One region of the Paenibacillus sp. LT-B23 genome, then DNA from elsewhere that is predicted to be linked to it. Evidence: riboswitches for the same ligand, from Rfam matches in the RefSeq annotation. Region 1 holds a riboswitch; the other holds the start of a gene.

Region 1 (5,533 bases):
GCCTACTCCGTTTTGATGTTCATTTTTCAAGTTCAGCTTATCTATATAAAACAAAAAAAGCCGCTCCCTCAGGACCGACTTCCAACCATTTTTACATATAACCTTACCTTCGCACGCCAGTTACTTCGAAATATCCAAAAACCCTTCCCCGAACACGTCCCGCACGTCATGAATGGTGATAAACGCTGCTGTGTCGATAGCCTTCACAATCTTTTTAAGCGCCGACACTTCTTGTTTACTAATAACGATATACAGAACTTCTTTCGGATTTTTCGTGTAGTACCCGTGGCCTGACAGGACTGTAACCCCCCGATCCATTTGGGTAATGACCATCTCGGCAATTTTGTTTTGATGCTCCGAAATAATCATGACCGCTTTTTTCGGATTCAGACCCTCGATCATAAAATCCATAACCTTCGTACCGACATACAAAATAACGATAGTCAGCATGAGCTTTTCCGGGCCAATAATAAAATAGGACGAAAACGCAACAATCAGATCAAAAAACAGCAAGCCATAGCTGATGTTCCAATCCAGATATTTGTTGGCGATCCGGGCCAAAATGACCGTTCCCGCCGTTGTTCCGCCTACCCGCACGATCAAACCAATCCCGATACCCACCAATACCCCGGCAAATACGGCATTAATCGTCGGCTCATGCGAATCAATCCGCCAGTTGGCCGTTAAATGTAAAAACAACGAGTTAAAAGCAACCGCAATCACGGTGTACAGGGTCGTTCTCTTGTCCAAAAATTTATACCCGACAATCAGCAGCAAGCCATTGATCACCAGATTGACGATCGAGGGGGACCACTGAAACAGGTAGTACAAAATAATCGTGACCCCTGTAACGCCCCCCTCGCCAAACTCATTCGGGATAACAAACAGATTAACAGCCAGCGCGAAAAAAAACGCACCCAGAATAATAAATGCGATGTCTGCAATTCTTTTTTTCATATATGTCCTGGTCCTTTCTCAAACATTTCAACGGATGAATCGCCAGATGGATTGGCTGATTCTATAGCTAAAACACGCTTACAACCAGTTCATGGTATCCACTCCCAAACATAAAGTCAATACAACTTTGACACTTTAATTCGCCACCAGACTGACTTCATATTGACTTCAGGATTTTGCAAAATTCGATTCCAGTCGCTCCCTAGTGCAATATATAGACGAACTGGAACATTTCGATCTATATATTGTTCATTGAAAGTCGCTTATTGGATTTTTGCAAAATGTCACTTATATAAGGGTATTCGACAAAAAAACACGGTCCCGACTACTAAACTATGAAAACGGGCCTCTGGCCCTTGTTCTGGACCTAGGCACATTTTCCCTCAGAATGACCATACACCTAATCCTCATTTTGGACACATATGACCATCTTCCTGTTTTATGTCAAAAGCGTTTTAATTTGAAAAAATGCGTTTATAATGATTGAAACATTACCAAGCAGTCTACCCGGTATTACGACATCAAGTACATACGAATAGTCCTATACAGACGTCCTAAGCAACTTAATCTGAATTTGACAAAATGGAATTGGAGGAACAACCCACATGAATACAATGAATTTAACTGTACACACCTTGATGCCTTTCCATCACCAATACCAACGTGCCAACGCAGTGAGTATGCAGAAGAAAGAAGACAGCTCGGAGAAGAAGCTCAGCTTTCAGGACATTTTGAATGAGAAAATGGGTAAAAAATAAAGTATCCGTTTATCCGGTTGCATGATCTCGCTTTACATAAGCTAAAAAGCCGTGGCTTTCTACATCATCTGTAGAGAACCACGGCTTTTGTTATTTATGCGTTTTTTACTGTCCGGCATCCCGATACTGCTCTGCCTTCTCACGCATCCCGGCAGCTACCGCTTCTTCGGTGTTCAGCCCCTTATCCGCCGCATAGGCGCGAATGTCCTGCGTGATACGCATACTGCAAAACTTGGGACCGCACATCGAGCAAAAGTGTGCTTCCTTGGCTCCCTCTGCTGGCAGCGTCTCATCATGGTAGGACAAGGCCCGCTCAGGGTCGAGCGAAAGATTGAACTGGTCGCGCCAGCGGAATTCAAAGCGTGCCTTGGACAAAGCATCGTCCCGCTGCTGCGCCCGTGGATGGCCTTTTGCCAGATCGGCAGCATGTGCCGCAATTTTGTACGTAATAACACCTTCACGAACGTCATCCTTGTTCGGCAGACCCAAATGCTCCTTCGGCGTAACATAGCACAGCATGGACGTCCCGAACCAACCAATCATCGCTGCCCCGATAGCCGAGGTAATATGATCATAGCCAGGTGCAATATCCGTCGTGAGCGGTCCCAGTGTATAAAAGGGAGCTTCCTTGCAAATCTCCATTTGCAGGTCCACATTCTCCTTGATTTTGTGCATCGGGACATGTCCCGGCCCTTCAATCATAACCTGAACATCATGCTTCCAGGCAATTTGCGTTAACTCGCCCAACGTATCCAGCTCAGCAAACTGTGCTTCATCATTCGCATCATAGATACTGCCTGGACGTAGACCGTCTCCGAGGGAAAAGGCCACATCGTAGGCTTTCATAATTTCGCATATTTCTTCAAAATGTGTGTACAAAAAGTTCTCCCGATGGTGCGCAAGACACCAAGCCGCCATGATCGACCCTCCACGGGACACAATTCCCGTCATTCTGCTTGCCGTCATCGGAATATACCTAAGCAGCACGCCCGCATGAATGGTAAAATAGTCCACGCCCTGCTCCGCCTGCTCAATCAGCGTGTCACGATACAGCTCCCATGTTAGCGCCTCGGCTTCGCCGTTCACCTTTTCAAGTGCCTGATATAGCGGTACAGTCCCAATCGGCACAGGAGAGTTACGGATGATCCATTCACGCGTCGTATGGATGTTACGGCCTGTGGACAGGTCCATGACCGTATCCGAGCCCCAGCGTACAGCCCAGGTCATTTTCTCCACTTCCTCCTCGATGGAGGACGTAACCGCAGAATTACCAATGTTCGCATTAATCTTCACGTGAAAATGACGACCAATCACCATCGGCTCACTTTCCGGGTGATTGATATTTGAAGGCAAAATAGCTCGTCCTGCCGCCAACTCCTGCCGCACAAACTCAGGCTCCACCCCTTCGCGGATGGCCGCAAATTCCATTTCGGGCGTAATGATCCCTTGCCGCGCATAATGCATTTGCGTTACACTATGCCCTTGCCGCGCACGGAGCGGAAGGTTGGTGACGCCGGGAAATTCAGCCGTCTCCCGTTTGGAGCCGGGCTTCAACCCGTTATCCTCCGGCTTGACGGCGCGCCCCTCGTAAACCTCCACATCCCCCCGTTCCAGTGCCCAGGCTCGCCGTAATGGAGGCAAGCCCTTACGGATATCAACCTGATAGGCTTCATCGGTCATGGGACCGCTCGTATCGTACACACGCAACGGCTCATGATGCTCCGTGCCCTGCGGCGTATGTGTGGGATGCAGGGCGATTTCACGCTCCGGTACGGCAATGTCCGGCCGCGAGCCTTGAATATATACCTTGCGGCTCCCCGGAAAGGGCTTCACTCCTCCTGTCTGTTCATCCACTGCGTTCCCTGCTGTTCCTTCTGTTTCTGTCGGTTTCATTGTCCATTCCTCCCGTTTCGATGAAATGACACACCGATCCGGAACCATCCCCAGGCTGGCTATCTATGCAAAAAAGCCGGTTCCCCAGGGAACCGGCTAATCTAACGAAACAGCTATGCAGACGGCTACGCACGCGGAATCATACTCCGATGCATTGCCATAGACAGCGGCTACGTATACATTTCAATGGCCGATTACTTCCCTACGCTGGTATGATCCAGATCAGGTGCAAAGGGTCCGGAATCTAGTGCGATTCCATCTCAGCCCAGCATTACAGGCTCCCCCAGTAACTGTGATAATTCTATTCGCATGAGGCGGCTATAGTTGACAACCCGCCATCCCCATCAGATTACTTCAAATTTACGGCTTTGGCAACCCTTCTCTGGTCCCTTTTCCCAAGGATTATGGAAGCATAAGCCCCATTTCCTTTGCCGCCTCGATCAAAATCGGTGCAAAATCATGCAGCGTCTCGGGTGCTAGTCGGCTGACCGGGCCGGATACAGACAAGGCCGCAGCGACCTGTCCCTTCCGATTCACGATAGGCGCAGCCACAGCAGCAGCGCCCGGCTCCCGCTCCTCATAGCTGGTCGCATAGCCCTTTTCACGAATATCCTGCAATTGAGCCTTATAGACCTCCGGGTCTACCAAGGGCGGCCATTCATCCCCGCTTAGCAGGGCTTCCAACTCCTGCGGCGGCATAAAGGCCGCCAGCACCTTGCTGGAGGCTCCTACAGCCAGCGGCATGCTTGCACCTACTGGCGCAACGCGGCGGATCGCCTGATTGCTCTGCACGGCCTGAATGCGGATACGCATGCTGCCATCGCGCAGGTATAGGCTGACCGTTTCGCCCAGACGGTCACGCAATCCTTCCATCGCTGGCTGTAATAGGATCGCCGGCTCGTCGCTTTGTGACAGATGGGTGGATAGCTCCCATATCCGAATGCCGAGCCGGTATTTTTCCGTTGCAGGATTCCGAACGACAAAACCCCGATCCTCCAGCGTGGTCAGCAGCCGATAAACGGTACTTTTATGTAAACCAATTTTGGAAGCAATCTCTGTTAGACCCAGATCGGAATCTCCGGTAAAACACATCAGTATATCAAGCGCACGCTCCACGGCGCGAACCGTTAATTTACGGTCTTCCATTGTGAACCGCTCCTCTTTGTTCCATATTCGTTTCACACCATGAAACATGGTTACATAAATTATATAGAATAGTCGCGGCTACTGTAAACCAATGTTTTTGTGACAGCCATATTACAGAACGAGAACAAACATCGACAAATCTTTGCATCATTTTTACTTTTCCGGTTCAGCCGTTGACTTTGGATAACACGCATCATACGATAATAGGTATCTATACGGACATAAACTATCATTTTCAAGTGGAATTGTACCTAGAATTCTATGAAACGAAGTTCATTTTTATATAAGGAGGCTCTTACATGATTTCGACATCCCAGCGCAGCTCTCAGCTACAGCATGCTGTCCAGGAGCCGTCCACCCCACTGATCAACCCCCGGCTGCTGCGGATCAAGCATGTTGTCATTGCCTTGCTGCTGTCGGTCGTATTTTTTCTGTTGTTTTGCTTTATTACCCTGCACGCCTATATCGCATGGGTACTGACGAATCCAACCGTCGCGCCACTGTACTCGAACCCGATGCAGGCCAAAGGCATGCCCTACGAGGAAGTCAGCTTCCCCGCCAAGGACGGTAGCCGGATGGTGCAGGGCTGGTATATCCCCGCAGATCAATCGAAGAAAACGATTATTTTCAGCCACGGTTATGGGGCCAACCGCGAAGAAAGCTGGATTCCGATGTATGATCTGGCGCATTATGCCCACCGTTTGAATTTTAACGTTGTCATGTTCGATTACGGATTCGCATCACAAAATAGCAAAGCCGTCGCAACCGGAGGCAAAGCG
Region 2 (5,533 bases), on a different contig from region 1:
TGTAAGTTTAGAACCCACCATTCCTATTTTAATCCAACGCGGGACAAAAGAGTAGTCATTTACCCTATTTATTTATGAAAAAATAATTAATTTTCCGAGAACTTAAAAACCAGCAAACCTCCCAAAAAACTCGGAGAATTGCTGGTTTTCTCATACTCTATCCGTTTCTATTTTTCCCACACCTGACGTCCGGTTTGCTTGCCCACATACTCAATTCGAGTCGGGTTTACATCCAGAATAACATAATCGGGGTCATCCGGGCCGGAAAACCATTCCTTCAACGAATCATTCCACACTTGTTTGCGCAGTCCCTCGTCAGCCGTTACACGGACAGTCGCCTCAACCTCTACGACTTCCTTTGTACCGCCAACCTCATAGCCCAGCAGCAGATAAGCGTTTGGGTTGTCCTTGAGCTCCTCCACCTTATGTGTTTTGCGATCTGTCGCCAGATGGATGTTCAACCCTTCGTTAAAAAGAGCCATATAGCGTACCTTCGGCTTGCCGCCCTCCACCGTACCCAACGAGCAAAATTTGTTGTTATCCAAAGCCTTTACAATGGCTTGTTCCAGTTGGCTGCGATCCAATGTTTCCGTTTTACCCACGGTACAACAACTCCTTTTCGCAAATTAGAATTCCTTTGAAGGCCCATGCCATGATCCAACACCAGCTCATCAAACCATACCTGCGCAGCTATTCTGAAAAACAACTTTAAGCGATTGAATCATGGTCATTATCAGAACAAAGCTCACAGTAAAAGTGTACCCTGTCGTTTGGCAAATGAACCGTCACTTCTTCCCCAATGCTGGACAGACCCGCCTTCTAGGCATATAATCGTCGTAGTAAACCCGAATTGAATAACCCATTCGACTATACAATGCCAGGGGTGCTGGAATCGGCCGGCTGAGAGTGTGTCCCAAGACACTGACCCTTACAACCTGATCTGGGTAATGCCAGCGTAGGAATGCTTAAGCAAGATGCGCCTTTTCTTTGACCAGGCCCATCCCTTACTTTGGTATATACATGCGCAAGCGTCCCGGAACATCGGGGCGCTTTTTTTGTTGAAGATGATGTTGTTGGAACAGATAGCGTCCGGCAGAAGTTATTATTGTGAATTGGGAAACATAAGCTGTCTGATCCGACGGATTACGGGTAATAAAGGAGAGAACACAACGATGAAGCGCATGAAAATGTTAAGCCTTGGGCTGATCAGCCTGTGGTTCATGGCCCTGACCCTGACCGCCTGCGGCGGAAGCTCCCCCTCTGCACCACAAGACGAGACTCCTGCCACCAACACCCAAGCATCCTCCCCGACAAAGGGACTCAAGGACGTTAAAGTCGTGCTCGACTGGACGCCAAATACGAATCATACGGGCCTCTATGTCGCCAAGGCCAAAGGGTTTTATGAAAAAGCAGGCTTGAATGTCCAGATCGTTCAACCCGGCTCAGGCGGAGCCGATCAAATGGTTGCTTCCAATGCTGTACCTTTTGGTATCAGCTATCAGGAGGGCGTCACACAGGCGCGTTCGCAAGGGGTACCGCTCGTATCCATCGCTGCGGTCATTCAGCATAATACATCAGGCTTCGCAGCCCCGATTGACCGCAGGATTAAGAGCCCGAAGGATTTTGAAGGTAAAACCTACGGCGGCTGGGGTTCTCCCGTAGAAGAAGCGGTCATGAAATCCATCATGGACGCAGACAAAGGCGATGTAAGCAAGGTGAAGATCATCAACATGGGCAATGCCGATTATTTTACAGCCGTGAAGCGGGATATCGACTTTGCCTGGATTTTCTACGCATGGACCGGGATTGAAGCCCAACTACGGGGTGAGCCACTGGATATGCTGTATGTAAAAGATTATTCCAAAAGTCTGGATTACTATACACCTGTCATCGTGAGCAACGAACAGACCATTAAAAATGATCCTGAGCTGGTCAAGTCCTTCATGGACGCAACCGCTCAAGGCTATGAATATACCATCGCTCACCCGGAAGAAGCCGCAGATATCTTGACCAAAGCGGTTCCGGAGCTGGATAAAAAGCTGGTGCTCGCCAGCCAAAAATGGCTAAGCCCGCGTTATCAGGACGATGCCACCCAATGGGGCGTACAAAAAGCGGAGGTATGGAAAAACTACTCCGACTGGATGTACGAGCGCAAGCTGCTCAGCAAACCCTTGGAAGTGGATAAAGCCTTCACCAACGACTTCCTGCCTAAGCGTTAATCATTTTGTTAAAACGCTAAATTACCAAATAAATAAAGTCGAACTAGGGACGTGCACCAAGCGCCACTACGCGGACGGATGGTGCTTCCCATCGCTGTTGTACCCAGACTTCTTTTATAAATATCCAGAGGTGGAATCCGGGCAAGGTGATGCTTCCGAAGCGCGCTTCTACAGCACCATTCCGCCCACTTCGTTCTCGTTCCACTTGGTTTGTTTTTTAGTTTCGTCTTATTCTAAGCGCTAAGTAGGTGCGCTTGTGTGTAAAAAATGCCGTACAACCACTTTAAAAATAAGGTGCTTTTAAGGCGGTTGGCAGCGCAGCGGTTCATTTGAATCTGAAGAAGCGAAGCGCTCGCCTTTGCCGTGGGATTCTTACCTTTTAAATTTATTCAAAGAATCCCACGGCAACAGCGATCGTAAGATCAAATGAACCGCGGAGCGATCTCTTAACCACCTTAAACCACCATATTTTCCCAAAAAAAACTGCAAATAAAGGACAGGTGAATTCACATGGCTAACACACTGCTCAGTATTCAAGTGATTCCTAAAACCCCAAATAACGAGGACTCTTATGCATATGTAGATAAAGCGATTGAAGTTATTCAGCGCTCTGGTGTCAAACATCAGGTGAATCCATTGGACACGACCATGGAAGGTGAGCTGGATGAGCTGCTGAAAGTGGTTAAAGACATGCACGAGGCACTGACAGAAGCGGGCAGTCCAAGTGTCATTTCACAGATCAAAATCGCACATAACCCGCAGGGTATCAGCATGGATAAGCTGACCGAGAAATATCGCCCATGAACCCGAAAGGCAAAAACGCATCCTGGTGGAAAAGCGTATGGCCGCCCCTTGTGGCGGTCCTCTTCTTTTTAGCGGCCTGGCAGGGAGCGGTTTCCTATTGGCATGTGGAATCATGGATACTGCCTGCTCCGTCCCTGATCGTGCAGGAAGGAATGGCCCAATCGGCGCTGATTAGCGCACATACCTGGGCTACCGTTCGCTTAACGCTGGCGGGATTTGCTATCGGTACAGCGACAGGGCTACTGATCGCTATCGTTCTTCATACCATCCCTTTTCTCAAATCGGCTCTGTACCCGCTGCTCATTCTTAGTCAAAACATTCCGACCATCGCTCTCGGCCCGTTGCTGATGGTGTGGTTTGGTTTTGGCGTGTTGCCCAAGCTGATGGTGATTACACTGGTCTGCTTTTTCCCCGTGGCTGTAGCGGCCATGGACGGGCTGACACGGACGGACCGCACGATGATGAGCTATATGCGCATGTCGGGCGCAGGCCGAATGGCTATTTTTATGAAGCTGGAGTTACCACATTCCCTGCCACAAGTATTTTCGGGCATCAAGATTGCCGCCACCTACAGCGTGATGGGGGCAATCATTGCTGAATGGATCGGAGCCAGTGAAGGAATTGGATATTATATGAATCTGCAAAAATCAGCCTACCGTACGGATCTGATTTTTGCCGCCATTGGCATCATTGTTACACTCAGTTTGCTAATGTTCGTAGCTATTCTACTGCTGGAAAAATGGCTGGTACGCTGGAAACCCGATCAGGAATAGCTTCCAAATGGTATGACCAGAATACGCTGGAACCGCAGTATACCAAAGAAAGGACGTGGTGCGTATGAGTCTGCATCCGACTGACTTATCACCGCAAAATATGGCTGATGAACAACGAGTCCAAGGGGCCGTGGAACAGCAGGAGCGTTCCTCTACTCCTCCAGCCTTGGAACTGGACGGTATCAGCCTTGCCTTCCGTGAAAAGCGAAGCTCACTGCCTGTATTGCAGGATGTATCCTTGACCGTCAAACCCGGAGAATTCGTCTCCCTGATCGGTCCGTCCGGCAGCGGCAAAAGCACGCTGTTTCACATCATCGGCGGGCTGCTCAAGCCACAGCTGGGGAACATCCGTATGCACGGACAGGACGTGACCGGTGAGCGTGGGCATATCAGCTATATGCCGCAGCAGCCCGCGCTTTTTCCGTGGCGTACCACGCTGGACAATGTGCTGCTCGGGCAGGAAAACGCGCCGCGTAAAGATACAGCGGCGCAGCCCCGGCACGCCAGCGAACGCGAACGCCGTGAGAATGCCCTGCAATGGCTGGAGCAGATCGGGCTTGGCCCATTCGCAAAGGCGTATCCGCATACGCTCTCTGGCGGCATGCAGCAGCGGGCGGCTTTCTTGCGCGCGCTACTCAGTCCGCAAGAGCTGATGCTGCTGGATGAGCCGTTCAGCGCACTGGATGCGCTGACGCGTGGAGACATGCAACAATGGCTCCTGCGGATGTGGGAGAAGAATCGCCGCTCCGTGCTGTTCATTACTCACAGCATTGAGGAAGCGTTGCTGCTCTCCGACCGCATCTACGTACTGTCGGCACGACCTGCTTCGGTGATACATGTCGTAGACGTTCCCTTCCCCCGTCCTCGCAGGGAAGAAATCACCCTCGACCCGCGCTTTATCGAATGGAAGCGGAAAATGACAGGCTGGATGCGCGAGGAAAAGCACAGACTGGAAGGCGACACGGGCAACCCTGAAGGCGTCCGTGAGGATGCTTCAGGTGACGAGGTAAAGCCGTTATGAATGACTTGAAGGACATGAAACTGGACGTGAGAACACCATCGGCAGCACCCGCGCCGCTCATCGACGCGCATATTCATGTGGATAGCTATCCGCCTGAGCAGCAGGAGCTATTGCTCGCTTCGCTTGCTGATAGCAGCGTCGAAGCCGTCATAGCCGTGTCCATGCATCTTGCCTCCAGCCGGGCCAATTTGCGTTTGTCTAAGCGTTTTCCCTGGCTGGTACGACCCGCCTTTGGCTTTCATCCCGAACAGCCTCTTCCATCGCAAGCTGAGCTTGATCTGTTGTTCGACTGGATGGACGAGCATGTAGAGCATATGGTTGCCGTAGGCGAGGTCGGCTTGCCCTACTATAATCGGCTGGAAGCCTTGGAGAGAGGCGTTTCCTTTGACCCTGCTCCTTACATAGAACTGCTGGAACGTTTTGTCCGATTTGCAGGAAAACATAACAAGCCGATTGTGCTGCATGCTGTTTACGAGGACGCGGATATTGCCTGCGATTTACTGGAACGCCACGGCGTCACGCAGGTGCATTTCCATTGGTTTAAAGGCTCTGCTGCTACGACCAAACGCATGGCCCGTAACGGCTATTATGTCTCCTTCACACCGGATCTCTTGTATGAGGACGAAATCCGAAATTTGGCAACACAGTATCCATCCGGTCAGGTGATGGCAGAAACGGACGGCCCTTGGCCCTTTGAAGGGCCTTTTGTCGGACAA

Evidence for each region. A riboswitch is a leader RNA that binds a small molecule or an ion and turns the genes downstream of it on or off. The one in region 1 is predicted to bind thiamine pyrophosphate.
Region 2: it holds a riboswitch for thiamine pyrophosphate, as region 1 does, so the genes downstream of both, ACWXW9_RS12930 (ABC transporter substrate-binding protein) here and thiC (phosphomethylpyrimidine synthase ThiC) in region 1, are expected to answer to the same signal.

Annotation. Positions count from the first base shown of each region.
Region 1 is NZ_JBSQBM010000021.1:45,036-50,568, forward strand. Features, by position in the region: gene ACWXW9_RS22535 (YitT family protein) at 121-957, opposite strand; gene ACWXW9_RS22540 (hypothetical protein) at 1,563-1,715, shown strand; gene thiC (phosphomethylpyrimidine synthase ThiC) at 1,821-3,608, opposite strand; TPP riboswitch at 3,791-3,903, opposite strand; gene ACWXW9_RS22550 (IclR family transcriptional regulator) at 4,011-4,754, opposite strand; gene ACWXW9_RS22555 (alpha/beta hydrolase) at 5,054-5,533, shown strand, end outside.
Region 2 is NZ_JBSQBM010000009.1:72,067-77,599, reverse strand. Features, by position in the region: gene ACWXW9_RS12935 (pyridoxamine 5'-phosphate oxidase family protein) at 168-602, opposite strand; TPP riboswitch at 870-979, shown strand; gene ACWXW9_RS12930 (ABC transporter substrate-binding protein) at 1,173-2,219, shown strand; gene ACWXW9_RS12925 (hypothetical protein) at 2,263-2,424, opposite strand; gene ACWXW9_RS12920 (MTH1187 family thiamine-binding protein) at 2,730-3,023, shown strand; gene ACWXW9_RS12915 (ABC transporter permease) at 3,020-3,796, shown strand; gene ACWXW9_RS12910 (ABC transporter ATP-binding protein) at 3,861-4,817, shown strand; gene ACWXW9_RS12905 (TatD family hydrolase) at 4,814-5,533, shown strand, end outside.